DNA from 3 places in the Streptomyces sp. NPDC097129 genome. Region 3 is predicted to be linked to each of the others. Evidence: riboswitches for the same ligand, from Rfam matches in the RefSeq annotation. Region 3 holds a riboswitch; each other region holds the start of a gene.

Region 1 (9,354 bases), on a different contig from region 3:
GCGTCCAGGGTCTCGGTGAGCGAGCCGATCTGGTTGACCTTCACCAGCAGGGCGTTGGCGGCGCCCTCCTCGATACCGCGGGCCAGGCGCTCGGGGTTGGTGACGAACAGGTCGTCACCGACGAGCTGGACCTTGTCGCCGAGCTTGTCGGTGATGGTCTTCCAGCCGGCCCAGTCGTCCTCGAACAGCGGGTCCTCGATGGACACCAGCGGGTAGGCGTCGACCAGCTCGGCGTAGTACTCGGTCATCTCGGCGGCCGAGCGGGTCTTGCCCTCGAAGACGTAGGAGCCGTCCTTGTAGAACTCGGACGCGGCGACGTCGAGGGCGAGGGCGATCTGCTCGCCGGGGGTGTAGCCGGCCTCCTGGATCGCCTCGAGGATCAGGTCGAGGGCCTCGCGGTTGGAGCCGAGGTTCGGGGCGAAGCCGCCCTCGTCGCCGAGGCCGGTGGCCAGGCCCTTGGACTTCAGGACCTTCTTCAGGGTGTGGTAGACCTCCGCGCCCCAGCGCAGCGCCTCGGAGAAGGACTCCGCGCCGATCGGGGCGATCATGAACTCCTGGATGTCCACGTTGGAGTCGGCGTGCGAGCCGCCGTTCAGGATGTTCATCATCGGCACCGGCAGCAGGTGCGCGTTCGGGCCGCCCAGGTAGCGGAACAGCGGCAGGTCGCTGGCCTCGGAGGCGGCGTGGGCGACGGCGAGGGAGACGCCGAGGATGGCGTTGGCGCCGAGGGAGCCCTTGTTGTCGGTGGCGTCCAGGTCGAACATGGCCTGGTCGATCAGGCGCTGCTCGGTGGCGTCGTAGCCGACCAGCTCCGGGCCGATCTGCTCGATGACGGCCAGGACGGCCTTCTCGACACCCTTGCCCTGGTAGCGGCTGGCATCGCCGTCACGGAGCTCGATGGCCTCGAAGGCGCCCGTCGAGGCGCCGGACGGAACGGCGGCACGACCGGTGCTGCCGTCGTCGAGGCCGACCTCGACCTCGACCGTGGGGTTGCCTCGGGAGTCCAGGATTTCCCGGGCTACGACGACGTCGATGGACGGCACGAGCATCTCCTTCGTGGATGTGACGCTGGAAGTGCGGGGCTGGTGAGCCTTGCGACTAGAGCCTAACCGCCCCGGGGCCATCGGCCAGCCGACCGACCGGCCCGTGGACAGACAGACCGTACCCATTGTTCATCCACGGAACAAAGGGGGGTGCCGTTCCGGCTGAACGGCCGGGAAACACCGGAAGACAAAGCCCCGCCCCGGTGCGTACGGGGGAAGACGCACCGGGGCGGGGAGCCCGTGGGGACGGGGAGCGGCCCTCGGCCGGCCGGCTGCCGCTTACTTCAGGTGCAGCTGCTGGCCCGGGAAGATCAGGTTGGCGTCCTCGACGATGTCCTTGTTCAGGTCGAACAGCTTCTTCCAGCCGCCAGCGACCTTGTGCTTCTCGGCGATGGAGCTGAGGGTGTCGCCCTTGACGACCTTGTACTCGCCGTCGCCCTTCTTGACCTTCTTGCCGGTCGGGGTGGTGACGGTCTTGGTGCTCTGCTTCTTCGGCGTCTGCGCCGGGCGCTCGCTGGAGCGGGAGGCGCTCTGCTGCTCCGTGGAGCGGGTCGTGGTGGCGCCCTGGGAGGACGAGCCGCTGCCCTGGGAAGAGCTGGAAGAGCTGGAGGAGCTCGAGGAGCCGCCGCCGTTGTTCGGGGTGTTCGACAGGCCCGTGCCGCAGACCGGCCAGGCGCCCTTGCCCTGGGAGGCGAGGACCTTCTCGGCGACCTGGATCTGCTGCGCCTTGCTGGCCTGGTTGGCCTGCGGGGCGTAGGCGGTGCCGCCGTACGCGGCCCAGGTGGAGGCGGAGAACTGCAGACCGCCGTAGTAACCGTTGCCAGTGTTGATGGACCAGTTGCCACCGGACTCGCACTGCGCGACCGCGTCCCACTCGGAGGTGGTGGCGGCGGAGGCGTTGCCGGCCGCCATCAGCGGGGCGGCGACGGCGGCGCCGGTCACGCCGGCGAGCGCGATGGCGCGGGTGGCCTTGGAGGGACGACGGTGCTTGCCCTTGCCGGAAAACAGCATGGTGGATCCCCTCACCGACGCCTGCGAGGTGAGCTGTCGGGTTCGGGCCGGTTGAGTTGCCCGGCCACCCCTCCCGTGGGAGGTGTGGCTTCACCCCTAGCCGCTCCGGCTCAACTGCCGGGCACGGCGCTTACCTTGGGTCCCCCGCTCCTGCCTGCGGCGCGTTATGCGACGACTGTTCCCGTGCGGCCGCTGGCAGGATTCGGCGTTGCGGCCGCCGGAGCTCGCGGTGGCGAGCGGTCATGACCGTAGACAGGCGATCGGCCGAATTTCAAAGACGATCACGGCTTCTGAGACTCATCCCACACTTTCACCAAAGCGGACATTAGTCTCGAAACAGGGCGTCAACTCCCGCTACTTTCGGCCCGTTTCGCCACCGACAAGCAGTGTCTGACCGGGCACGATGTGGCCCGGGTCGGCGCCGATCGCGTCCCGGTTCTCCGCGTACAGCGCGCGCCACCCGCCCTCGACGCCAAGGGAGTCGGCGATGGACGTGAGGCTGTCCCCGTCGCGGACGGCGTAGCGCGAGGCGTGCCGGCCCGAGGCGGGCGTCGCGCCCGCTTGGACCGTGTCCTCCGTGGCGCCGGCGCCCCGGTGGCGTCCGCCGCCGTCGAGGGCGCCGGTGTCGACGAGCCCCGAGGAGCCGACGATTTGACGCAGGGTGTCCGGATCGTCGTCCTTTGCGGCAGCCGCGGAGGGACTGTCGGACGGCTGTGACGTGCCGGTTCCGGAACTCCCGGACGCGCCGGGCTCGGTCGCGGCGCCCGTGGACGGGGCGGCGGACGACGCACCGTCAGAGGGCTGCGCGGAGACACCCGTGGAGGGCGTCCCGCTCGCCGTGCCGGAGGGCGTCCCGGAGGAGTCGGGCAAGCCGGGCGAGTCCACCGAACCGGAGGTTCCGGATGATTCGGCGGTACCGGTGGATCCGGACGTACCGACTGAACCGGAGGAGCCGGTCGGACCGGGGGAAGCCGGGGCGGAGGAGCCCGAGCCGGCGGTGGAGCCGGCGGACACCGAGCCGCCGCCCGCCGTGTCGCCCGCGACGCCCGTGTCGACGTCGGGTGCGGAGGTGTCGGCGGACAGGCCCGCGGTCAGCCCGCACAGCGTCCAGTGGCCGACGCCCTGGTCGGCGAGGACCTTCTCGGCGACGGCTATCTGCTGCGAACGGCTGGCGAGATCGGGCCGGGCCGCGTACTCCAGGCCGCCGTGTCCCTCCCAGTCCTCCTGCGACAGATGCAGGCCGCCGTACAGCCCGATCCCGGGGTTGTCGCTCCAGCGGCCCTGGCTCTCGCACTCGGCCACCTTGTCCCACGTCGTACCGTCGGCCGCGTGGGCGCTCGCCGCGCCGAGCAGCGGGATGGCGATGGCGGAGCCGGTCACTCCGGCCGCGACGAGGAGAGCCGGAGCCTGACGGGGGCGACGGTGTCGGCCGTTCCCGGGGAGCATGCGGTGACCTTTCGCGAGACAGCAGTGACCGGCGCGGCGCCTGGAGGCACCGGCGTCGCGCTGACGAGTGAACGTATCGGCAGACGATCGCCAGTCACAAGTTCATGCCGCGCAGATCACGTGAAGATCACATAGTTGAAGAGGTGTCAGTTTTCTGTGCGGGTGCGGGCGTGAACGTCACGGGCAACTGCCGCAGACCCCGCATGATGAGGCCCCCGCGCCAGCGCAAGTCGGCCGGTTCGGCGTCCAGTCGGAGGTCGGGCAGCCGGGTGAGCAGGGTGGCGAGGGCGCTCTGGCCCTCCAGACGGGCCAGCGGGGCGCCCAGGCAGTAGTGGATGCCGTGGCCGTAGCCGAGGTGCTGGTTGTCACGGCGGGCGAGGTCCAGCACGTCGGGCCCGGGGAAGCGCTCCGGGTCGCGGTCGGCGGCGGCCAGGACGACGAGGACGGGATCGCCGGGGGCGATGTCCTGCCCGCCGACGGTCAGCGGCTCGGTGGCGAACCGCCAGGTCGCCAGCTCCACCGGCCCGTCGTAGCGCAGCAGTTCCTCCACCCCGCTCTCCAGCAGCTCGCGCTCGCCCCGGGCGAGGGAGTCCTGCAGCCGGTGCCACTGCTCCGGGTGCGTGAGCAGGGCGTAGGTGCCGTTGCCGATGAGGTTGACGGTCGTCTCGAACCCGGCGAACAGCAGGATGAACGCCATCGCCGCGGCCTCGTTCTCGGTGAGGTGCTCGCCGTGGTCGGAGGCGCGGATCAGGGCGGAGATGAGGTCCTCGCCGGGGGCGGGTTCGGCGGGCAGCGCCTGCCGCTTGCGGTGGATCAGCTCGGCGAGATAGCCGCGCATCTTCTTCACCGACCGGGCGACCCCGCCCCTGGGCCCGCCGCCGTGCCGGATCATCATCCCGGCCCAGTCCCGGAAGTCGTCCTGGTCCTCGCGGGGAACGCCGAGCAGGTCGCAGATGGCGTAGATGGGCAGCGGGAAGGCGAACTCGTGGATGAGGTCGGCCGAGCCCCGCTGCGCGAACCCGTCGATGAGGTGGTCGGTCAGCTCCTGAACGCGCGGCGCGAACTCGGCGACCCGGCGGGGCGTGAACGCCTTGCTGACCAGGCGCCGCAGCCGGGTGTGGTCCGGCGGGTCGATGTTCAGCAGGTGCGTCATCAGCTCCGCCGAGCGCTCCCCGGGGATGCCGGTCTTGCCCTTGGCGTGCGCCGGCTCGTCGTGGTGCGCCGGGTTCTTGCTCAGCCGCTGGTCGGCGAGGGCCTGCCGGGCGTCGGCGTACCGGGTGACCAGCCAGGCCTCCACCCCGCTGGGCAGCCGGGTGCGGTGCACGGGCGCGTGCTCGCGCAGCCACGCGTAGGCGGGGTAGGGGTCGGCGGCGAACTCCCAGGTGAAGAGTTCGGGGGCGTCGTCGGGGCGGAGCTGCTCGGTCACTGCCCGACCGTATCCGGATCCGGGTGGGCCTCCGCGTCGCGGTGGGCGCCGGACGCCGCGGACGCCGCGTCGCCGCCGACGCCCTCCGCCTCGCGGATCGCGTCCCGGTAGGCGCGGGCCGCCGCGCGCAGCGACGTCTCCGGGTCGACGCCGTCCGCCTCGGCGCGCGCGGCGAGCGCCAGCAGCTGGTAGCCGATGCCCTCGCCCTGCGGCAGCTCGACGTCCAGGCCGGCCGTGCGGGTGCGGGCGGCGAGCTTGGCGGCGAGGGCCAGGGCGGGCTGGTGCACCGGGACGCCCTCGGTGACGGAGGCGCGCCGCTTCTCCTGCGCCTTCGTGCGCCGCCAGTGCGCCTTGACCTCCTCGGGGGTGGTGGCGGTGGCGTCACCGAAGACGTGCGGGTGGCGGTGGATGAGCTTGGCGACGATGGCGCCGGCCACGTCGTCGACGGAGAAGGGGGCCTCCGGGTCCTCCTCGGCGATGCGCGCGTGGAAGACCACCTGGAGGAGCACGTCGCCCAGCTCCTCGCGCAGTTCGTCGCGGTCGCCGTCCTCGATGGCCTCGACCAGCTCGTACGCCTCCTCCATGGCGTACTTCGCCAGGCCCTCGTGGGTCTGCCGTGACGACCACGGGCAGGCGACGCGGATGCGGTCCATGACCTGCACGAGGTCGAGGAGGCGGGCGCCGGGCAGGTCGTAGGAGGCGGGCAGCAGCTCCAGCTCCGGCATGGCGACGCGGCCGGAGCCGGCCAGCCGGGCCAGGCCGTCGGTCAGCGCCGGCTCGCCCTCGCCGCCGGCCACGACCACGACCGTGCGGCCACCGGCGCAGGCGTCCAGCAGTTCGTCGGCGCTCGCGGCGGCCTCCTCCACGACGACGCCCGCCTCGCGCAAGTACGGCAGCTGGGGGTGGGAGCCCTCCGCGCACAGCACCCGGTCGGCTTCCCGCACCGCCTGCCAGGCGGGCCAGGACAGCAGGCCGGGCGCCACGCGGTGGCTGGTGGTGAGCAGGACGATGCGGCCGGGGGCGGCGGAGTCTTCGGGGCGCGATGCGTTCACGCTTCGAACGTACCGCGCGGCGGGAGATGGCTCCGCCCGTTGTCCACAGGGCGGGGTCGCGGTGTGATGATCTGCCCGGAGAGGGTCGTGAAAAGGGCGGCTACGCCGGCTGCTGTGACGCCGCCGTCGTCACGTCCTTGACCCACGGGGTCTTCGCGTCGACGCGGCCGACCTTCTGGGCGTCCCAGGTGCCGTAGCGCGGGTTGAGGTCGACGCCCAGTTCCCGCGACGCCGTGGACAGGGCCTTCCAGAACGCCGGCTGATTGGTGTCGGTGCCCAGCTTCGCGGCGAGCTTCTGCGCCTCGACCTGCAGGCGCAGATTGTCGTCGACGCGCTGCGGCGGGATGCCGTACTCGCGCAGCCAGGTCGTCTCCAGGGCCTGGGCCCCGCCGAGCTGCTGCTCCACCCCCGCGCGCAGCTGCTGCACGTCGCGGGGGGTGACGGCGACGCCCGCGTCCCGCGCGGCGCGGTGCAGCACCTGGTCCAGGACCATGCTGTGCAGCGTCTGCCGGGTGAGGTTTCCGGAGCCGGACACCACGCGCGCGTAGTTCGCCTCGCCGCCCGCCGCCGCGCGCTGGGCCGCGCGGACCTCGTTCACCCGGTCCTGAAGCTGCGAGACCGTGATCTTCTGGCCGCCGACGACGGCCGCCGCGCCCGGATGCGAGTCGCTTCCGCAGGCGGTGAGCAGGGGTGCCGCGGCGATCGCGGCGGACAGCAGGAGCGCGGTGCGACGGCGGCGGTGCAAGGGGAACCTCCCGAGGAGTTTGTGCGACGGTGCACAAGGTCTTGCGGTGATCGATGGTAGGCAGTGGGCAGGCTGAGGCCAACCCATTCGACCAACGATTCACCGCCGCTTCCGGCACCGCCGCGCGCGCTCCGCGGTGAAGAACGTCAGCCGACGATGGCCACCGGCGCGTCCCACGCGTCGCGGTCCACGGTGATCGTGTAGCCGCGCCGGGTCTCCTTGCTGTTCACCAGGTACTGGTGGCCGCGGCTGTGGTTGGTGAACTGCGACGCGCCCCACGGCCAGTCCGCGGTGGTGGTCTCCTTCTTGTCCCACAGCGCGTACCAGAGGTTGCCCGGCAGGTCCGTCTTGTTGGCGGCCGTGGCGATCGCCTTGGCGCTGGAGCTGGTGAAGCCGTAGAAGCCGGCCCGGTATGTCTTGGCCCGCAGCCCCTTCGTGAACGCGCGCACGTACGTCAGCACGGCGTCGTTGCACGACTTGTTCGTGGTGTCGTACGGCTCCATGTCGAGGTAGATCGCGCTGCCGGCCTTCATGCCGAGCGCGGCCGCCTTGGCGGTGGCGTCGCTCGCGTCGCTCGCGCCGAGGGAGGCGGCCGTGGCGGCGGTCAGCTTCTCGGGGTTGCGGCTGGTCTGACAGGGCGGCTGGGCGCCGACGTAGAGCGGGATGAGCTTCCAGCCCTGGGAGTTCACCGACTTCACCCAGGACGCGGTGAGGTTGGGCTGGCCGCAGCCGCGGTTCTTGCCGCCGATGTAGACGGCGGCGCCGCCGTAGTAGCCGTCGGCGCGCCAGGCCTTCATCGCGCTGAGCGAGGGCGCGGCGCAGGCGTCGAAGGCCCGGCCGGTGTACGTCTTCTGCGCGGGCCAGGCGGTGGCCGCCATGGACTGCTGTGCGGCTATCCCGCCCCCGGCGACGACGGCGGCGCCCGCCACCGCCCAGGTGACGTATCTGCGCTTCTTGGACTGACGATGGCTGGACACGGCTGACCCACCCCTTCGAGTACGTGGACGCCCGGGGTACGCGACACCACGAGCGGCTCGTACGTTAGCCCGTTCCGGATCTAGCCCCGCACCTGCCCCAGCCATTGCAGGGTGCGGCGCACGTCGGCGGCCAGCGGATGGCCGGGGCCGTGCAGCCGCTCCACGTCGTGCAGCAGACGCAGCAGCGTGTCGTGCGCGGCGGGCCGGTCGCCGAGGGCGAGCAGCAGATGACCGATGCGGCGGCGCAGTTCGTGGGCGAGCGCGGGATCACCGGAGACGTACTGGTTCTCGTAGTACGGCAGCAGCGCGCGGTACTCGGCGAGCGCGGCCCCCGGCTCGCCGAGCTGCTCCAGGCACTGGGCGGCGTCGTAGCGGAAGCGCAGGGACTGCGGGTCGGACGCCCCGGCCTCGGCGGCGCGTTCGTCGGCCAGGCGGCGCAGCTCGGGCAGCGCGCGCCGGTACTGGCCGTCGTCCATGAGGGTGGCGGCGTACTGCTTGCGCAGGGTCCGCACGACCGCGGAATGCTCGCCGTGCCGGCCGGCGGCGACGGGCAGGATCGCGCCGAGGATGTCGACGGCCTGCGTGATGCGGCCCTGTCCGAGCAGATGCTTGACCTCGTCGACGGCGGCGGCGACATCCGGTTTCCCGGCGGCGGGCGGAGCGGCGGCGGAGGCGGGCTGGGGCGCGGGGGTGCGCGCCCGGTCCGGCCAGGGCGCGTGCGGGCGCAGGAAGGGACGGGTGGGGTCCAGCGGCGCTCCGGTCGGCGTGCCGCGCCCGGGCAGCAGCGGCACCAGCTCCTCGTACACCTCCTGCGCCGAGGCGGGCCGGTGCAGCGGGTCCTTGGCGAGCAGGCGCAGCACCAGGGTCTCCAGCGCCTGGGGGACCTCGGGGCGGAAACGGCGCACCGGCACCGGCGGCTCGTACAGATGCCGGTGCAGCACGCCGAGCGCGGTGGAACCGGCGAACGGGACGTTGCCGCTGAGCAGTTCGTGCAGCAGCACACCGAGCGCGTACAGGTCGGTGTACGGGCCGACCGCGCCGCCCATCGCCTGCTCGGGGGCCATGTAGGCGGGCGAGCCGATGGGGGAGCCGGTGTGGGTCAGGCGCGTGGTGTCGGTGTCCATCACGGAGGCCACGCCCAGGTCGAGCACGGTGACCGTGCCGTCCTGCTTGACCATCACGTTGCGCGGCTTGAGGTCGCGGTGGACGATCGGCACCGCGTGCACGGCGCTCAGCACCGCGCACAGCTGCGCGGCCACGGCGACCGCCCACGGCCACGGGTACGGGTCGTGCTCGGCGAGGTGGTCGGAGAGGTCGGCGCCGTCGACGTACTGCATGACGAGGAACAGCTCCTCGCCCTCGCTGCCCGCGTCGTGCACGGTGACCAGGCCCGGGTGGTCGACCTGCGCGGTCACCCGGCACTCGCGCAGGAACCGGCGGCGCAGCTCGTCCGCCTCCTGGCCGGCCACCTTGTCGGGGCGCAGCAGTTTCACCGCCACCCGCCGGTCGAGCCTGCGGTCGTAGGCCGTCCACACCTGGCCCATGCCGCCCTGGCCGAGGAGGGTGGCCAGTTCGTAACGGCCGGCGATCATCCGCCCCGTCGTGACGGTCACCGTCCGCCCTCACCGTGGCCCTCGTGGCCGTCACCGCGGCG
Region 2 (9,354 bases), 780 kb from region 3:
AGGCGACGCCGTAGCGGTGGCCGGAGCCGTCCAGCTCGGCGTAGTACGTGTAGACCAGGGAGCGGTCGGCGGCGGCCAGTTGTTCGGCCGCGAAGTCCATGCGCTCCTCGCCGGTGAGCCGTCCGTGGAACCTTCCGCCGCTGAGCGCGACCTTCGTCAGCGGGGTGTTCTCGAAGGTGGGAGACGACACCTGGGCGGCGTGCACTCCCGCCTCGTGGGCCTGCTGGAAGACCGTGGGATACGGCTGCCAGGGACGCGGCGGGGTCCAGGGCTGCCAGCGCAGCTGGTTCATCAGCTCGCCGGTGTCGGGGTTGCGCGCGGTGTATCCGGGCAGGCCGTGCCGTCCCGGGGGCAGGCCGGTGCCGACGGAGGCGAGGGAGACGGCCGTGGTGGCCGGGTAGCCCGCGGTGACGGGGCGGCCGGTGCCGCCGCGCGAGGCGGCGAGCAGGGAGGTGAGGAAGGGCGCCTCGTCCGGGTGGGCCCGCAGCTGCTCCCAGCCGAGGCCGTCGATGAGGAAGACGCAGTTGCGGTCGGCCGGGGCGAGCTCCGGGATGGCCGCGGTCATGCCGGGTACGCCCATGCCGGCGGCGAGGGTGGGCAGCAGGTCGGCCAGGGAACCGCTGCCGTACTCGGGGACGGGGGCGGAGGCGAGGGCGAGGGGTTCCGGGTGCGGTTCCCAGGCGGTGTGGACCATCAGCGGGTGATGTCCGCCGTGGCCTCGGAGATCGCCTGGGCGAAGGCGAGCGCCTGGCGGACGGTCTCCGGGCCGTCGCCCGCCTCGCTGACGCGCAGGCTCAGATCGTCCGCGGTGGAGTTGCCGGTGTAGCCGTGGTCCGCGTCGCAGTTGGGGTCGCCGCAGGCGGCGGGCTCCAGGTCGATGCGGGAGACGGCGCCCCAGCCGATGGTCAGCACGACCTCGCGGGGCAGCGTGCCCGGCGTGTAGGACTCCGGGTTGGCGACCACGCGGCTGACCACGACCGACGAGATCCGGTCGAGTTTCACGGACTCCGTGGACGTCGTGGCGTACGGCGTCGGGGACGTGCTGTCGGCGCTCTGCTCGTCGGTGTGGCTGACGAGGAAGCGCGTGCCGGTGAGGACGAGCACGGTCACGTGCCGCCGCACCTCGTTCTGGTCGAAGGTGGTCTCCTGGTGGACCAGGTACGACCGGATGGGCTCGCCGCCCACGGCGGCCTCCACCGCCTCGGCCACGAGGGCCGGGTAGTAGCCGCTGCGTTCGATCGCCGCACGCAGCCCCTGGGTCGTCGTACTGGTCTTGGCCATGCGCCCCATCCTACGGGGGACCACTGACTGCGAGGGACCCGTCACGGGGTCCCGGTGGTCCCGGCGGGGGACCTGCGGGAGCTGTGATGTCCGTGGGCGGGGGGGGCGGCAGCCGGGGGCGCCGGTGCGGCGGGGAGCTTTCGCGGCCGGGGTCGTCAGTGCGCCTGGGGCGCGCGGGGCCGGGCTCGTCAGTACGCCGGGGCGCCGGCCGGGTGCGTCAGCACGCCTGGGGCGCGGGGGCCGGGGCCGTCAGTACGCCTGGGGCGCGGGGGCCGGTGCCGTCAGTACGCCGGGAGCGTGCGGGGGCCGAGGTCGTCGCGGGCGGGGGGCGGCGCCAGGCGTACCGAGGCGCCGAGCACGCTCAGGCCCTGCGGAGCGACGACGACGGGTTCCAGGGTGACCGCGACGACCTCGGGGTGGTCGTCGACCAGCCGGGAGACCCGCAGCAGCAGTTCCTCCAGGGCGGGCGTGTCCACCGGTGTCGAGCCGCGCCAGCCGAACAGCAGCGGGGCGGTGCGGATCGACCGGACCAGAGAGGTCGCGTCCCGGTCGGTGACCGGTATGAGCCGGTGCGCCATGTCGCCGAGCAGCTGGGAGGCCGCTCCGGCGAGCCCGAAGGAGAGCACGGCTCCGGCGGCCGGGTCGATGACGGCCCGTACGACGGTGTCGACGCCGCGCGGTGCCATGCCCTGCACGACCGGCCGCAGCTCGTCCGGCTTGCCGAACAGGTCGGTCAATTCCGCGTACGCTCGCCGCAGTTGCTCCTCGTCGGCCAGGTCGAGGCGTACGCCGCCGAGGTCGGCGCGGTGCCGGAGGTGCGGCGCGGTGGCCTTGAGGGCGACCGGGTAGCCAAGGGTGCGGGCTGCTTCGGCGGCGTCGTCCGGGGTGGGCGCGGGCAGCGCGCGGCGGACGTGGACGCCGTACCGGCCGAGCAGTTCGCACGTGTCCTCGGCGGAGAGGGTGAGGCCCTGTCCGCGGGCGAGCAGGGCGTCGATCCGGCGGGCGGCGCCCTTGACGTCGATGTCGTCGTACTCGGGGACCTTGCCGGGGTCGGCGGCCTCGCGCCGCCACTGGGCGTACTGGACGGCCTCGGAGAGGGCCCGCACGGCCCGCTCGGCGGCGGGGTAGGCGGGGATGAGGCGGGTGCCTTCGGCGGCGTCGCCGGGGGCGGGGGGTTCGCCAGGGGCGGCAAGGGGTTCCCCGGAACCGGCCGGCGGTCCCCCGGAGCCGGCCGCGGCTTCCCCGGGGGTCGAGGATTCGCCGGGGGTCGAGGATTCCCCGGAGGCCCAGGGTTCGCCGGCGGAAGCCTCCCGCGCGGCGGTGGCGGGTACGTGCGTGTCCGCCGGGCGGCCCGCCGCCACAGGCGCAGCCCCTGTGACCGGCGCGCCCGGTGTGTCGCTCCGGCCCGTCGTGAGCGGCACGCGCGTGTCCGTCTGCGGCGCCGTGCTCGCCGCGGCCGACAGGGCCTCCGCGAGGCCGCCCAGCTCGACGTGCACCACCAGCACCGGCTTGCCCGGCACGGCCGCCGCCGCGGAGCGCAGCGCCTGCGCCAGCTCGGCGTCCCCCGGCGAGCCCTCGCCGATCGCCGGGATGGCGGTCACGACGACCGCGTCGCAGCTGTCGTCGGCGAGTGTCCGCGCCAGTGCCGTGCGGAAATCCTCCGCGGAGGCGGCGGTGGTGAGGTCGAGCGGGCGGTGCGGGCGCAGTCCGGCGGCCAGGCACTGGTCGTAGGTCAGGACCCCGAGGGACTCCGAGTTGCCGAGGATCGCCACGCGCGGGCCGGCGGGCAGCGGCTGGCGGGCCAGCAGCAGGCCGGCGTCGACCAGCTCGGTGATCGTGTCGACGCGGATCACACCGGCCTGGCGCAGCACCGCGGACACCGTGGCGTGCGGCAGGCGCGTCGCCCGTACGGCGTGTCCCTGGGGCCCGGATCCGGCGCCCTGGACGACGACCAGCGGCTTGGCGGCCGCGGTGCGCCGGGCGAGGCGGGTGAACTTGCGCGGGTTGCCGATGGATTCCAGGTACATCAGGGCGACGTCGGTGTCGGGGTCGTCGTACCAGTACTGCAGGACGTCGTTGCCGGAGACGTCCGCGCGGTTGCCGGAGGAGACGAACGTCGACACGCCCGTGACCCCTGTGACGCCACCGCCGCGCCGGTGCAGCCGGGACAGCAGGGCGATGCCGATGGCGCCGGACTGGGCGAACAGGCCGATGCGGCCGGGGCGCGGCATCTCGGGGGCCAGGGAGGCGTTCAGCCGGACGGCCGCCGAGGTGTTGATGATCCCGAAGGCGTTGGGACCGATGATCCGCATGCCGTACGTGCGCGCCTGCCGGACGAGTTCGCGCTGTCGCTCGCGTCCCTCGGGACCGCTCTCGGCGTACCCGGCGGAGATGACCACGAGCCCCTGCACGCCGTGCTCGCCGCACTCGGTGACGACCTGGGGCACGTGGTCGGCGGGCACGGCGACGACGGCGAGGTCGACCGGGCCCTCGATCTCCCGCACCGAGCGGTGGGCGGGGACGCCGTCGAGCTCGGTGACGCCGGGTCCGAAGGCGCGGTTCACGGCGTGCAGCCGGCCAGTGTAGCCGCCCTCGCGGAGGTTGGCGAGAACGCTGCGGCCGACGCCGCCCGAGGTGCGGCCGGTGCCGATCACGGCGACCGAGCCGGGCATCAGCAGCCGCTGCACGGAGCGGCCCTCGGCGCGCTGTTCGCGCGCGTACTGCACGGCGAGGGAGCGCTCGGTGGGCTCCAGGTCGAACTCCAGGCGCACCACGCCGTCCTCGAAGCTGCGCTTCTGGGTGTACCCGGCGTCCGTGAACACCTTGATCATCTTGTTGTTGGCGGGCAGCACCTCGGCGGCGAAGCGGCGGATGCCGCGCTCGCGGGCGACGGCGGCGATGTGTTCGAGCAGGGCGGAGGCGACACCGCGGCCCTGATGGGCGTCCTGGACGAGGAAGGCGACCTCGGCCTCGTCGGCGGGGGCGGACGCGGGCATTCCGTTCACGCCGATCCGGTCGTAGCGTACGGTTGCGATGAACTCGCCGCCGATCGTGGCCGCGAGTCCCACCCTGTCCACAAAGTCGTGGTGTGTGAAGCGGTGGACGTCCTTCGCGGACAGACGCGGGTAGGGCGCGAAGAAGCGGTAGTACTTCGACTCGTCCGACACCTGCTCGTAGAAGCTGACCAGGCGGTCCGCGTCATCGACGGTGATGGGGCGGATCCGCGCGGTGCCGCCGTCGCGCAGCACCACGTCGGCCTCCCAGTGGGCGGGGTACTCCTGCCTGTCCGACGCGCTCTGCATGGGGCCCAGAGTACGGCTCGCGTACGACAACGGCGCGGGGCACTCTGTGGAGGACGGATGCCGGGTCGAGGCCGAGGCCCGGTGATCGCGTCCGGATGGGGTCGCAGGACCTCTCCGGGCATGCTTCACCTTATGGGAAACTGGTCTAGACAACCCTGAGAAACTGAAGGGCAGCAACACATGGCTGAGCGCCGCGTCAACGTCGGCTGGGCCGAGGGCCTCCATGCCCGCCCCGCCTCCATCTTCGTCCGAGCCGCCACGGCCGCAGGCGTCCCGGTGACGATCTCCAAGGCCGGCGGCACCCCCGTCAACGCGGCCTCCATGCTGGCCGTCCTCGGCCTGGGCGCCCAGGGCGGCGAGGAGATCGTCCTCGCCTCCGACGCCGAGGGCGCGGACGCCGCCCTGGACCGTCTGGCGAAGCTGGTCTCCGAGGGCCTCGAGGAGCTCCCCGAGACCGTCTGAGTCACGCATGACCGTCTGAGTCACGCATAAAAGAAGCCGCGTCGGCCTTTCGAGGCCGGCGCGGCTTTTCTTTTCCCGCCCCTCCGTGACACAGGAGGGAATCGACGACTCGAAAGAAAGCGTCAAAAGGGCAGCACTTTCAGCGGGGCACAGATATCCCGTTCTTTGTATACGGCGCTCGTGTTAATGCCGTAGGCCCGACGTGTTTACGGGATGTTGCGAACTCCTCACCCGCCCGGGGCCGTCGCCACTGAAGCGGCGCAGCCGGTACGCGGCGGTGGAGCGCTCGGTGTGCAGGGCGGCGACCGCGCGGGCCCGCTCCCCGTCGCCGCGCGCCACGGCGTCCGCGATCGCGCCGTGCTCGGTCCAGGTCCGTACGGGGTCGGCCGACGGCTCCACCGCGTACATCCAGGCGAGCTTGTGGCGCAGCTGGGTGAGCGTCGCGGTCAGCGCCTGGCTCCCGCACGCCTGGACGAGCGTCTCGTGGAACCAGCCGCCCAGGGACCGCAGGTCGTCGCCGGTGCCGTGCCTGGCCCGGTCCTGACCGAGGCGCACCAGGCCGCGCAGCACCTTCAGATGCGCCTCGGTGCGCCGCTGGGCGGCCCGCGCCACGCCGAGCGGCTCCAGCAGCATCCGCATCTCCAGCAGGTCGGCCGCCTCCTGCTCGGTGGGTTCGGCCACGCACGCGCCCGCGTGCCGCCGTGTCACGACGAAGCCCTCGGCCTCCAGGGTGCGCAGCGCCTCTCGCACGGGCACCCTGGAGACGCCGTAGCGGCGGGCGAGGAGTTCCTCGGTGAGCCGGCTGCCGGGTTCGTGGACGCCTGCGACGATGTCGTCCCGGATCGCCGTGCACACCGAGTGCGCCGGAATACGCATGTCCGACCTCCGCCTTGATCCCCGTGAAACGCCGACGATGGACGCGTGTTCCGTGACTCTATTCCAAGGGGACGGAATTTCCGACGGCAGAGCGGATTCCATGGATATTTTTTGGTCAGTTCACCGGGGTTTCCGGGAGAGGAGGCGAAAACGACGAAAGCCCCGGCACGGTGGGCCGGGGCTTCGCGATGCTGGTGCCGTTCTCGGGCGTCAGACGTTCACGCCGTGCGCGCGCAGATAGGCGACCGGGTCCATGTCGGAGCCGTAGTCGGGGCTGGTGCGCGCCTCGAAGTGCAGGTGCGGGCCGGTGACGTTGCCGGTCGCGCCGGACAGGCCGATCTGCTGGCCGGTGACGACCTGCTGGCCCACGACGACGCCGATCGACGACAGGTGCCCGTACTGGCTGTACGTGCCGTCGTGCATGCGGATGACGATCTGGTTGCCGTAGGCGCCGCCCCAGCCGGTGTCGACGACGGTGCCGTAGCCCACCGCGTGCACCGTGGTGCCGGTGGCGGCGTGGAAGTCGATGCCGGTGTGGTGGCCGGAGGACCACAGGGAGCTGCTGGCCTCGTAGCCGGTGGAGACGTAGGAGTGCGCGATCGGGGCCGTGAAGCTGTTCAGGCGCTTGCGCTCGGCCTCGCGGGCGGCGCGCTCCTTGGCCTCGTGGGCCCGCGCGGCGGCGGCCTGGCGGGCGGCCTGCTCGATGGCCGTCTGCTCGGCGGCCTGCTTCTGGGCCTCGGCCTGGGCGTCGATCTGCGCGGCGACCGTGTCGTCGACGCTGATGACGGGGAGCAGACCGGTCTGCTCGGCGGAGGTGTCGGCGGCGAGGGCGGGGGCCGCGAGGGCGCCGATGACGCCGGTGGTGGTGAGCGCGGCGATGCCGGCGGCCTGCGTGGTGGTGCGCTTCATCCGGCTCGGACGGCGGTGCTTCCCGGTGGCGCTGACGAACGCCATGTGGTGGCTTGTCCTTTCCTTCCCTCTCGCCTACCGGGTTAGCTGACGGGTTCGGAGCAGGAAGGTCTCCTACGGACTCCCTCGCGGGCGCCCGATTCACCCCAGGGACGTGTGGGTCCCCGGCTCCCCTGGCTCGCGCCGTACGGGGACTCGGCGATGGCTGTCCGGTGCCGCGGGTGCGGCGCACTGCCTGACGGACAGCCCGGACGAAAGTACGGTGATCGACCTTCAATCCTCAAACGAAACAGGGGTTTTGTAGCGCATCCCACAGGTCAGACAGGCAACCTCCGTCCCAATTCGGGCATATGTGGGATGCCGCGCCTTCGATCACAAACAGACCTGTGGATACGGCCCTGACATGGCCTGTGGACATGGCAGGGGCCCTGGTGCTCCGTCAGGAACCAGGGCCCCACGCGCGTGTGCGGCTACTCCGCGCTCACCACGGTGACGGCGCCGACGCCGAGGGCCTCGACGGGCTCCTTGATCTGCGCCGCGTCACCGACGAGCACGGTCACCAGACGGTCCACCGGGAAGGCGTTGACGACCGCCGCCGTGGCCTCCACGGTGCCGGTCGCGGCGAGCTGCCGGTACAGCGCCGCCTGGTAGTCGTCGGGCAGGTGCTGCTCGACCTGGTCGGCGAGCGTGCCCGCGACGGCGGCCGCCGTCTCGTACTTCAGCGGGGCCACCCCGACGAGGTTCTGCACGGCGACGTCGCGCTCGGCGTCGGTCAGGCCGTCCGCCGCCAGGGTGCGCAGCACCTTGAAGAGGTCGTCCAGCGCCGGGCCGGTGTTCGGCGTGTCCACGGAGCCGCTGATGGCGAGCATCGCCGCGCCCGTGCCGTCGGGGGCGGAGCGCAGCACCTGGCTGAAGGCGCGCACGCCGTAGGTGTAGCCCTTCTCCTCGCGCAGGACGCGGTCCAGGCGGGAGGTGAGGGTGCCGCCCAGGCAGTACGTGCCGAGCACCTGCGCGGGCCATACGCGGTCGTGCCGGTCGGGGCCGATCCGGCCGATGAGCAGCTGCGTCTGGACGGCGCCCGGGCGGTCGACGATGACGACGCGGCCGGTGTCGTCGGCGGTCACCGCCGGCACGGGGCGCGGCTCGGTGCGCGAGCCCGTCCAGGCGCCCAGGGTGTCGCCGAGGAGGTCGTCGAGGTCGAGGCCGGTCAGGTCGCCGACGACCACCGCGGTCGCGGTGGCGGGGCGCACGTGCCGCTCGTAGAAGGCACGCACGGCGGCCGCGTCGACGGTGGCGACCGTCTCCTCGGTGCCCTGACGCGGACGCGACATGCGCGAGGTCGCCGGGAACAGTTCCTTGGACAGCTCCTTGGCGGCGCGGCGGGCGGGGCTGGCCAGCTCGTGCGGGATCTCGTCGAGGCGGTTGCGCACCAGCCGCTCGATCTCGCTGTCGGCGAACGCGGGCGCTCGGAGGGCGTCGGCGATCAGACCGAGGCCCTTGGCCAGCCGGGAGGCGGGCACCTCCAGGCTGAGCCGGACGCCCGGGTGGTCGGCGTGCGCGTCGAGGGTGGCGCCGGCGCGCTCCAGCTCGGCGGCGAAGTCCTCGGCGGAGTGCTTGTCCGTGCCCTCGGAGAAGGCGCGCGCCATGATCGTGGCGACGCCGTCCAGACCGGCCGGCTCGGCGTCCAAAGGCGCGTCCAGGAGCACCTCGACGGCGACGACCTGCTGGCCGGGGCGGTGGCAGCGCAGCACGGTCAGGCCGTTGTCGAGCGTGCCGCGCTCGGGGGCCGGGAACGCCCACGGCTTGGCCTCGCCCGCCTGGGGCCGGGGGTGGAAGTCCATCGTGGCGAGCTCGGTCACTTGGCCGTCTCCTCGTTCTCGTTGCCTGCCTCTACGGTCGCTTCCTGCTCCGGGTCCTCCGGCACGTCGGCGTCCTGGGCGGCCTCCGGCGTCTTCGGCTCGTACACGAGCACCGCGCGGTTGTCGGGACGCAGGCGGGCCTTGGCGACCTCCTGCACCTCCTCGGGCGTCACTTCGAGGACGCGCTTGACGGCGGTGAGGGCGAGCTGCGGGTCGCCGAACAGGACGGCGTAGCGGCACAGTTCGTCGGCGCGGCCGGCCACGGTGCCGAGCCGGTCCAGCCACTCGCGCTCCAGCTGGGCCTGCGCGCGTTCCATCTCCTCGGCCGTGGGGCCCTCCGCGGCGAAGCGGGCGAGCTCCTCGTCGATGGCGGCCTCGATGACCGGCACCTCGACGTCCCCGGACGTCTTGACGTCCAGCCAGCCCAGGGAGGGTGCCCCGGCCAGCCGCAGCAGACCGAAGCCGGCCGCGACGGCCGTACGGTCGCGGCGCACCAGCCGGTTGTACAGCCGGGAGGACTCGCCGCCGCCGAGGATGGTCAGCGCGAGGTCGGCCGCGTCGCACGCGCGCGTGCCGTCGTGCGGCAGCCGGTAGGCGCCCATCAGGGCGCGCGCCGGGACCTCCTCGTGGATGACCTCGCGCAGCTGGCCGCCGATGACGTCGGG
Region 3 (9,354 bases):
CGGCAGTGCGGCCGTATTGCGGGAGCAGTTCGTACGACGCCGGGGCGTACCACCCCGCTCCTACCGGCAGGCGTTCACCAGCGCGCCCCGCTGACCCGCGGCATCTCAGCGCTTTGGTCAAGCCGCCGCGGACCTCCACGGCGGGCCGGCATGCCGCCATGAGGTAATGCCACGGCCCATTCGGTGGGTGACCGCGGATGCCGCCTACGGCTTCTTCAAGGGCTGGCGGTCCGAGCTGGAGCGGGCGGACGTCTTCCACGTCATGGACACGACCCGGCACGACACCGTGGTCACCCGCTGGGCGATCGACCACCCCGTCCACGACCTGTTCAGCGGCCTGGCACGGCAGAAATGGAAACGCCGTTCCTGCGGCAGCGGGGCGCACGGCCTGCGGATCTACGACTGGGCACGCGTCGAGGTGCGGCCCTGGCACCGTCACCGTCGCAGTACCAGGGCGTCCGCTTCCTGCTGTGCTCCCGGGTCATGACCGACGAGGAGTGGGCGCGCGTGGCGGCCGAACCGCCGCTGCCGACCGGGGCGGACACCCAGGGCTGAGCGCGCGGGGCCGGGCAATCGAGGTGCCCGGCCCCGGGCGCTGCACTAGGGTGAACAGCCGTGGCGAGAGTGCGGTTGAGCGTGGCGGAGCGGCGGGAGGAGATCCTGCGGGCCGCCGTGGAGCAGATCGAGGAGCGGGGCGTGGCGGCGGTGCGGATCGCCGACGTCGCCCAGGCGCTCGGAGTGAGCAACGCGCTGGTGCTGTACCACTTCTCCACCAAGGAGAAGCTGGTCGCGGCGGCCTTCGCGTACGCCGCCGAGTCCGACCTCGCCCGGCTGCGGGAGCTGCTCGGCCGCCGTACCACCGCGCTGCGCCGGCTGCGCGCGGCGGTGCGCTGGTACGCGCCGACCGGGCAGGCCAAGGGCTGGCGGCTGTGGATCGAGGGCTGGTCGGCGGCGCTGCGCGAGCCGCCGCTGCGCCAGGTGGGCCGCGACCTGGACCGGCAGTGGAAGGCGGCGCTGGCCGAGGTCGTCGCCGAAGGGGTGGCCGCGGGCGAGTTCAGCTGCCCCGACCCGGCCGCCGCGGCGCTGCGGCTGACGGCTCTGCTGGACGGGCTGGCGGTGCAGCTGACCGCGTACGGCGGCACGGTCTCGCGCATCCGCGCGCAGGAGTGGGTCGATGAGGCGCTGGCCCGTGAACTCGGGCTGACCCGGGAGGCGTTGACCGCGCAGGCGCGGTGAGCGGCACCACCGCGGGGGTGCGGCGGCGCGGTGGGAAGGGGCCTCGTAGAGTCCCGGGGTGAACCAACTGCACACACCCGATCCCCATCTGCCCATGCTGACCCGGGCGCAGGCCGACCGGCTGCGCTCCCTGGCCGTCGGCCACCTCGGCGCCCGGCACGGCGACGAAGTCGTCGCCGACGGCGCGGACGTCCTGCACGGCGGTCGCCGCAGCCCCCTGACGACGCTGGCCCAGCGCTGCCGCGACATACCCGAGGAACACTGGCCCGAGCTGGTCCGGCTCCACTTCGAGCGCCTGGAGAACGCCTCGAGCGGCGGCGAGGACGCCGCAGAGCTGCTGCGCGGGACACGGCTGCGGCTGCTGCCCGACGACGCGTTCCCCGAGGAGGCGGCGGGCAGCTTCCACTACGTACGCCCGGTCGCCGACGGTCTGCTCGCGGCCCTCGCCCTGGACACTCCGGAGTCGGTGCGCATCCTGCACGACGGTGACGTGGCCCGGGTGGGCGCCGAGCAGCTGTGGGCGGCGGGCCGGGCCAACCTGCTCGCCGAGCCCGTGCGGCACGAGGAGGTGCGCACCGCGACGGGGGCGGTGCTGCACTCGGTGTACGGCGACTCGCACTTCGTCGCGAGCAGGGCGCTGGCGCTGCCGGAGCTGGTGCGGGAGGTGACCGGCCGGGAACTGCCCGAGGCCGGCGCGCTGGTGGCCGTACCGACGCGGCATCTGCTGGCGTTCCATCCGATCGAGGACGGCACGGTCGTGGACGCGGTCAACGACCTGGGCGCCTACGCGCTGGGCGCCTGCCAGGACGGGCCGGGCTCGCTCACCCCCCGGCTGTACTGGTGGCACCGGGGCCGGCTGGTGTGTCTCACCCACATCGACCAGGAGACGCGGTCGCTGTCCGTGCGGGCCCCGCAGGAGCTGCTGGAGCTGATGAAGCGGCTGCGCGGGGACCAGGACGGCCCCTCCCCCTTCGCGGCGGCGCTCGCCCATGCTCACGCACAGGCCGCCGACGACCCCGCCGCGGTGAAGCTGGAGAGCTGGGAGGCGTGGGTACGCGCCATGCAGGAGGGCTCCGCGCTGTTCGAAACGCCGGACGCTCCGCAGGGCGACGGCCGGGCCTGGCTGGAGGCGTTCTGGCTGGCGCTGGTGTGCCGGGAGGGCGAGCGGCTGACGCGGCTGAGCCAGGTCCCGGTGGACGTGCTGCGCCGGGCCGGCGACGCGGACGACTACCTCTTCCACTGGATCGGCACGCTGCAGGCCTTCATCCTGCGGCGCCCCATGGACGAGGTCGCCGACCGCCTCGTCACCACGATCCGGACGTCCGACCCGCAGGTGGCGACCCGTACGCCGGGCGAGTTCCTGAACCTGGTCGACTACCAGCCGATCGCGCTGTTCCACCGGTTCATCGCCCGTGACCAGGAGAAGTTCGCCGCCGCCCTCGACGAGGCGCTCGCGCACCACGCCCGCTACTGGCAGGGCTCCGGCGACCCGCGTGCGCTGGTCGCCCTCGGCCCGCTGGCGCTGGCCTCACTGGCCCACGACGCGGGCTTCCCGGTGGACACCTCGTCGCCGTATCTGCCCCAGCACCTCGTGCGGGGGTCGTGGTACGGGGAGTTCCCGACCTGACGGCCGGGCGAGGGGCGGCCGCCGGTGTGCGGTCCGCCCCTCGCCGGGCGGCTCAGGCGACGGCCGCGATCCGCAGCTTGATGTCGTCCGGGGACAGCGTGCCCTTGGCGGTCACATGGTCGCCGGAGGACTCGCCGCGCAGCCGACGGCCGATCCACGGCACCAGGTACTCGCGCGCCCAGTGGACGTCGTCGCGCCGCACCTCGAGCGTGCCGCGGGGCGGCAGCGGCGGCCAGGGCTGCTCGGGGTCGGCCGGGATCCGCAGGCCGAGCGCCTGTCCGGCCCGCAGCGCCACGCGCGTGTGCCCCTCGGGCGACAGGTGCAGCCGGTCGTCGTCCCAGGCGCGGCGGTCCTGCACGGACTTCAGCGACCACAGGTCGAGCACCGGGCAGCCGTAGCGGTCGGCGATGGCCCGGACGTGCCCGTTGTAGGTGGCGATCTTGCCGCGCAGGTGCTTGAGCAGCGGCACGCCCCGGGTGTCGAAGCCGGTCGTCACCATGACCGTGCCGGCCGCGGCGGAAAGCTGCGCGACCGCCTTCTCGAACCGCTCGGCGACCTCGTCGGGGTCGGTGCCGGGGCGGATGATGTCGTTGCCGCCGGCACAGAACGACACCAGGTCGGGGGCGAGTTCGAGGGCCGTCGGGACCTGCTCGGCCACGATCTGGTCCAGGAGTCTGCCGCGCACCGCGAGGTTGGTGTAGGTGAAGTCGCCCTCGGGCCGCCGGTCGGCGAGGAGTACGGCGAAACGGTCGGCCCAGCCCACGAACTGACCGTCGGGCCCGGGGTCGCCGACGCCCTCGGTGAAGCTGTCCCCCACCGCTACGTACGACCCGATCACTGCTCTGCTGTCACTCTTCGAATCGTCTGCCACAGCAGGCCATGATTCACCCTCGAATGTGACCTACGCGACCGTAGGCAGGGGTTGACGGTCGGTGAGATAAGCCACTCCGCGAGTCCGGCGGAGCCGGGAATAAGTGATCCGCCGGGTCGGCGTGGCCTGTTGCGGACACACCGGAGGCCGGGCACCCGTGGATCGGGGCCCGGCCTTGGTGGCGTGTCAGACGGGTGGCCGCCGGGGCGGCGCGGGGTCAGCCGACGGTGACGCCGTGGGCGCGCAGGTAGGCGACCGGGTCCACGTCGGAGCCGTAGTCCGGCGTGGTGCGGATCTCGAAGTGCAGGTGCGGGCCGGTCACGTTGCCGGTCGCGCCGGACAGGCCGAGCTGCTGGCCCATGGTCACGGTCTGGCCGGCCGAGACGGAGAGCTGGGACAGGTGGGCGTACTGGGCGTAGTAGCCGTCGTTCAGCTTGATGACGACCTGGTTGCCGTAGGCGCCGCCCCAGCCGGCGGTGACGACGGTGCCCGCGCCGACGGCCTTGACGGTGGTGCCGGTCGGGACGACGAAGTCGACGCCGGTGTGGTAGCCGCTGGCCCACATGCTGCCGGGGGTGTGGTAGGCGGTGCCGATGGTGGCGCCGCTGACCGGGAGGGTGAAGCCGGTGGCCGTGCTCGTCGACTGGGCGGGCTTGGCGGCGGGCTTGGCGGCCTCGGCGGGCTTGGCGGGCTTGGCGGCGGCCTTGTGCGCGGGCGCCTCGCTCTTGTGCGACGGGGCGGCCTGGTGCGCCGCGGCGGCCTTCTTGCCGAGGGTCAGCTTCAGGCCGGGGTGGATGAGCGACGGGTCGCTGCCGACGGCCTCGCGGTTGTCCTCGTACAGCTTCTTCCAGCCGCCGGCGACGTGCTGCTCGCCGGCGATCTTCGACAGGTAGTCGCCGGACTTGACGGTGTAGACGCGCACGCCGGACCGCTCCGCCTGCTTCCCGGCGGACGGCAGGTTCTGGACGGCCTTGCCGGACACCGACTGGGCGGCGGTCTGCGGGGTGGCCGCGTGTGCGCCGGCGGCGCCGATGAGCGGCAGCGCGAGCGCGGCGCCGCCGGTGCCGGCGACGGCGAGAGTGCGGGCGAGACGCTGGGTCTTCGGACGACGGTGCTTACCCTTTGCGGGCATGGCGCTTTTCCTCTCCGGCGCCTGCGAGGTGAGCTGTCGGGTTCGGGCTGGAGATGCCCGGCCGCGCCTGGGCGCGGCTTCACCCCATAGCCGTTCCGGGAACCGGAACAGGCGTCGTACCTGTGGGTCCCCCGCTCCTGCCGTGCGTCGGGTGGGTGGGTGCGGTGCGCCGGACGGCGGCAGGATTCGGCGTCCGTCCGGATTCGGTGGGGAACGTAAGCGAGCAGGACGCGCAGGGACAAGCGAATGGTTGCGTGAAGGGGCGTTTGCCGTGATCCAATGAGGGAATTCGCCGTCACACTGTGTGTATTCGGGCCGCCTTCGGTTCGTCAATTCACCAGGAAATCCCTCGTCATTACGTGAACATGACGTACGACGGACGGTCACGGTTATGACCCTCCTCACGCGTCCGTATTCCAGGGGCCCTCATTTCCTTGCGAGTTGGAAGGAAGGCCCTAATTCGGGCAGAAAGCCCAGAAGTGACGTGAGCGGATAACCGGCCCATTCGTCCGCCGCCGTCCGGAGGCGGGGACAACCGGTTGCCCCGGGAACCGATGTCGTATCGTCAAAGGGCAGCCCGTCGGCCATTCGAGCCGCGTCGGCGGGCACGAGCGGGAGGAGCCCTTCGTGACGCAGCAGGTGCCGTCGACCGAACCCGAGCTGACCGGAGTGCGCAACTTCCGAGACGTGGGCGGGCTGCCCACGGTCGACGGACGGCGGGTCCGGCACGGGGTGCTGTTCCGCAGCGGCCACCTCGCCCACGCGACGCCCGAGGACGCGGTGTACCTCTCCTCGCTGGGGCTGCACACGATCTTCGACTTCCGCAACGAGGCCGACCAGAGGCTGGAGGGCCCGGACGTCGACCTGCCGGGCGTGCGCAACGTCAACCTGCCGCTGTCGGACCCGGCGGACGGCGCCGAGTTCTGGAAGATGGTCCGCGACGGCGACCTCGACCAGCTGCGCGGCATCCTCGCCGACGGCAGGGGCGCGAACCGGATGATCGCCTCCTACCGCACGATCATCAAGGAGCGCACCGGCGAGCACTCCCGGGTGCTGCACGCGCTCGCCGAGGACAGCGTCCCGGCCCTGATGCACTGCGCCGCGGGCAAGGACCGCGCGGGCCTGTCGATAGCGGTCACCCTGCTCGCCCTGGGCGTGGAGAAGGACGCCGTCGTCGAGGACTACCTGAAGTCCAACGAGAAGCACCGCCGCTACAAGGTGCGCCGCAGCGGCTCGGCGCAGTCGGCCTACACCCCCGAGGTCATGGAGCTGCTCAGCCCGCTCTTCGACGCGCGCGCCGAGTACCTCACGGCGGCCATGGAGACCATCGAGGAGACCTGGGGCGGCGTCGACGCCTACCTGGAGCAGGGCCTGGGGATCACCCCCGAGACCCGGGAGCGGCTGCGGGCGCGGCTGCTCGACTGAAGCCCCCGGCGCCGGCCGGGGGCGCCTACTGGCCGGACCCCAGCTCGAACAGCAGCCAGATGAACCCGGCCAGGAGGTGCCCGACGGCGATGTAGATGATGAGCCGGATCCACAGGGTCCGGGGGAACTTCTCCTCGAAGTCGCTCATCGTGCCTCTCCAGGGTGGGCGGGCCCCAGGCACAGCGTGGCCGTGGGGCTCTGCAGCAGTGTGTGGACGAACAGGAGCTCGAGACCGCCGGGGTCCTCCGCGGCGATCCGGTGCGGGGTCAGCGAGTCGAAGTGCGCGCTGTCACCCGGGCCGAGCCGGTGGGTGGTGTCCCCGAGGCGCAGCCTGAGCCGTCCGGCCAGGACGTACAGCCACTCCTCCCCGGGGTGCACCCGCACGATGTCGCCCTGCGCGCCGTAGGGCACCTGCACCCGCAGGGCCTGCATGCCGCGGCCGGGCGCGCCGGCCTGCCAGTACGTCCAGCCGCCGGCCGCGCTCGGCTCCATGTCCACGGCGCGCACGACGGCGTCCCGCTCGGCGACGCTCTCGCCGAGCAGCTCGGAGACGGTCGTACTGTAGATACGGGCCAGCGCGAGCAGCATCGGCAGTGAGGGCTGGCGCCGGCCGGTCTCCAGCCGGGACAGATGGGCCGGGGACAGTCCGGCGGCGCGGGCGGCGGCCTCCAGGGTGAGGCCGGCGCGGCGGCGCAGGGACCGCAGCTGCGGGGCCACCGCGGGCAGGTCGCCCGCCGGTTCCGCGGGGGACTCGGAGGAGCTCATGGCTCCATTCAGCCGCAGGCTTGCCTCTGCGGCAAATTTCTTGCCTCAGAGGCAAAGCCCTGCGCGTACGGCTACCGGTTCGTCACGGCCTGCTTGATCAGCGTCTTGCCGAAGTCCCACATCAGCCCGTTGCCGCTGTGCGCGTCGTCCATCACGGCGGTGAAGGCGTCGACGAAACGGTCCACGTCCGCCTCGTCGATGATCAGCGGCGGGATCAGCTTGATCACCTCCAGGTGGTCGCCGGAGACCTGGGTGAGGATCCGGTGCCGCTGGAGCAGCGGCACGACGACCATCTGCGCGAACAGGCCTTTGCGGGCCGCCTGGAGCATGGTCCAGCGGCTGCGCAGCTTCAGCGACGTGGGCCGGCCGAACTCGATGCCGATCATCAGCCCGCGGCCGCGGACGTCGGCGAGCAGTTCGTACTTCTCCCTCAGCGCGGCCAGCCGGGACCTCAGCAACTCCCCCGTCGTGCGCACTCCGGCGACGATCTGCTCCTGCTCCATGACCGACAGCACGGCGAGGCCGCACGCCATCGCCTGGGCGCCCGAGCCGAAGCTCGCCGAGTGGACCAGGACGCGGTCCATGGACGAGTAGACCTTCTTGAAGATCCACTCCTTGCCGAGGGTGGCGCCGACCGGTACGTAGCCGCCGGAGAGGGCCTTGGCGACGCAGACCAGGTCGGGTTCGACGCCGTCCTCGTGCTGGTAGGCGTAGAAGTCGCCGGTGCGGCCGAGACCGGTCTGCACCTCGTCGGCGATCAGCAGCGCCTTGTGCCGGCGCAGCAGCTCCTGCGCGGCGCGCAGATAGCCGGGCGGAGCCTCGTGCACGCCCTTGCCCTGGATCGGCTCGACGATCAGGGCGGCGACATCGCCCTCGCGCAGCTCCCGCGCGAGGGCGTCGAGGTCACCGAGCGGGACGGCCGTGTCGGGCAGCAGCGGGGCGAAGCCGTCCCGGAAGCCGGACTCGCCGTTGACCGACAGCGAGCCGGTGGTCAGCCCGTGGAAGGCGTGCTCGCAGTACAGCACGCGCGGCTTGCCGGTGGCGTACCGGGCGAACTTCAGGGCCGTCTCGACGGCCTCGGTGCCGCTGTTGCCGAAGAACACCCGGTCCAGGTGCGGGCTGTGCGCGAGCAGCCGTTCGGCGAGCAGGCCGGGCAGCGGCTGGCAGTCGAAGCGGGTGAGGTCGGCGAGGTCCAGGTCGAGGACGTCGTGCAGCGCCTTGCGGACGGCGGGGTGGTGGCGGCCGAGGCCCATCACTCCGAACCCGGCGAGCATGTCCAGGTAGTCGTTGCCCTCGGCGTCGAAGAAGTGGGCGCCCTCGGCCCGCTCGTAGACCTTGTCGAAGCCGATGGTGCGCAGCATGCGCGGGAGCTGCGGATTGAGGTGGCGCGCGTGCAGCTCGTAGCGTTCGGCTCCACGCTCGGCGAGCAGGGCGCCGAGGTCGAACTCCGTGGTCATTCACTCTCCTTGACTGGGCCGTCGAGCTCCCTCACGGCCAGACTCGCGCTGATCCGGCCGGCCACCTCCACCGGCGTCAGGCCGATGTCGGCCAGCACCTCACCGCGCTTGGCGTGGGCGAGGAACTGCTCCGGGACGCCGAAGCGCCGTACCGGCACATCCACGTCGGCGTCGCCGAGCGCGAGGGCCACCGCGCTGCCGACGCCCGCCGCGCGGCTGTTGTCCTCGACGACGGCGACCAGGCGGTGTTCGGCCGCGAGGCCCGGCAGCGCCGGGTCGACGGGCTTGACCCAGCGCGGGTCGACGACCGTGCAGCCGATGCCCCGGGCCGCCAGCAGCTCCGCGGCCTTCAGGCACACCGGCGCCATCACGCCGACCGCGACGAGGAGGACCTGCGGGCTGTCGGCCGAGCGGTGCAGCACGTCGAGACCGCCCACGCGGTCGATCGCCGGGATCGACGCCCCGACGGACTCCTTCGGGAAGCGGACCAGGGTCGGCGCGTCGTCCACGGCGACGGCCTCGCGCAGCTGGGCGCGCAACTGGTCGGCGTCGCGCGGCGCGGCGATCCTGAGGCCGGGCACGACCTGGAGGACAGACATGTCCCACATGCCGTTGTGGGAGGGCCCGTCGACCCCGGTGACGCCGGCCCGGTCGAGGACGAAGGTGACCCCGCAGCGGTGCAGGGCGACGTCCATCAGCAGCTGGTCGAAGGCGCGGTTGAGGAAGGTGGCGTAGACGGCGACGACCGGATGCAGTCCGCCGGTGGCCAGGCCCGCCGCGGAGACGGTCGCGTGCTGCTCGGCGATGCCCACGTCCCACACCCGGTCCGGGAAGCGGGCGG

The links. A riboswitch is a leader RNA that binds a small molecule or an ion and turns the genes downstream of it on or off. The one in region 3 is predicted to bind cyclic di-AMP.
Region 1: another riboswitch for cyclic di-AMP. It lies ahead of AC0B9F_RS20060 (transglycosylase family protein); the one in region 3 lies ahead of AC0B9F_RS06850 (M23 family metallopeptidase).
Region 2: another riboswitch for cyclic di-AMP. It lies ahead of AC0B9F_RS10145 (M23 family metallopeptidase); the one in region 3 lies ahead of AC0B9F_RS06850 (M23 family metallopeptidase).

The regions. Positions count from the first base shown of each region.
Region 1 is NZ_JBVOQE010000006.1:348,286-357,639, reverse strand. Features, by position in the region: gene eno (phosphopyruvate hydratase) at 1-1,043, opposite strand, end outside; gene AC0B9F_RS20060 (transglycosylase family protein) at 1,323-2,054, opposite strand; cyclic di-AMP (ydaO/yuaA leader) riboswitch at 2,058-2,226, opposite strand; gene AC0B9F_RS20055 (transglycosylase family protein) at 2,409-3,500, opposite strand; gene AC0B9F_RS20050 (cytochrome P450 family protein) at 3,628-4,926, opposite strand; gene AC0B9F_RS20045 (nucleoside triphosphate pyrophosphohydrolase) at 4,923-5,978, opposite strand; gene AC0B9F_RS20040 (SurA N-terminal domain-containing protein) at 6,079-6,723, opposite strand; gene AC0B9F_RS20035 (glycoside hydrolase domain-containing protein) at 6,870-7,700, opposite strand; gene AC0B9F_RS20030 (protein kinase domain-containing protein) at 7,781-9,292, opposite strand; gene AC0B9F_RS20025 (hypothetical protein) at 9,310-9,354, opposite strand, start outside.
Region 2 is NZ_JBVOQE010000002.1:992,215-1,001,568, forward strand. Features, by position in the region: gene AC0B9F_RS10120 (alkaline phosphatase family protein) at 1-694, opposite strand, end outside; gene AC0B9F_RS10125 (DUF5998 family protein) at 694-1,290, opposite strand; gene AC0B9F_RS10130 (bifunctional acetate--CoA ligase family protein/GNAT family N-acetyltransferase) at 1,563-4,583, opposite strand; gene AC0B9F_RS10135 (HPr family phosphocarrier protein) at 4,764-5,045, shown strand; gene AC0B9F_RS10140 (GntR family transcriptional regulator) at 5,229-5,921, opposite strand; gene AC0B9F_RS10145 (M23 family metallopeptidase) at 6,132-6,875, opposite strand; cyclic di-AMP (ydaO/yuaA leader) riboswitch at 6,888-7,041, opposite strand; gene AC0B9F_RS10150 (M16 family metallopeptidase) at 7,301-8,689, opposite strand; gene AC0B9F_RS10155 (M16 family metallopeptidase) at 8,686-9,354, opposite strand, start outside.
Region 3 is NZ_JBVOQE010000002.1:207,822-217,175, forward strand. Features, by position in the region: gene AC0B9F_RS06825 (GlxA family transcriptional regulator) at 1-94, shown strand, start outside; partial or broken gene AC0B9F_RS06830 (IS701 family transposase) at 176-445, shown strand; gene AC0B9F_RS06835 (TetR/AcrR family transcriptional regulator) at 616-1,236, shown strand; gene AC0B9F_RS06840 (immunity 49 family protein) at 1,295-2,863, shown strand; gene AC0B9F_RS06845 (SGNH/GDSL hydrolase family protein) at 2,916-3,701, opposite strand; gene AC0B9F_RS06850 (M23 family metallopeptidase) at 3,952-4,866, opposite strand; cyclic di-AMP (ydaO/yuaA leader) riboswitch at 4,872-5,027, opposite strand; gene AC0B9F_RS06855 (tyrosine-protein phosphatase) at 5,494-6,291, shown strand; gene AC0B9F_RS06860 (DUF6126 family protein) at 6,317-6,439, opposite strand; gene AC0B9F_RS06865 (helix-turn-helix domain-containing protein) at 6,436-7,056, opposite strand; gene AC0B9F_RS06870 (aspartate aminotransferase family protein) at 7,128-8,513, opposite strand; gene dxs (1-deoxy-D-xylulose-5-phosphate synthase) at 8,510-9,354, opposite strand, start outside.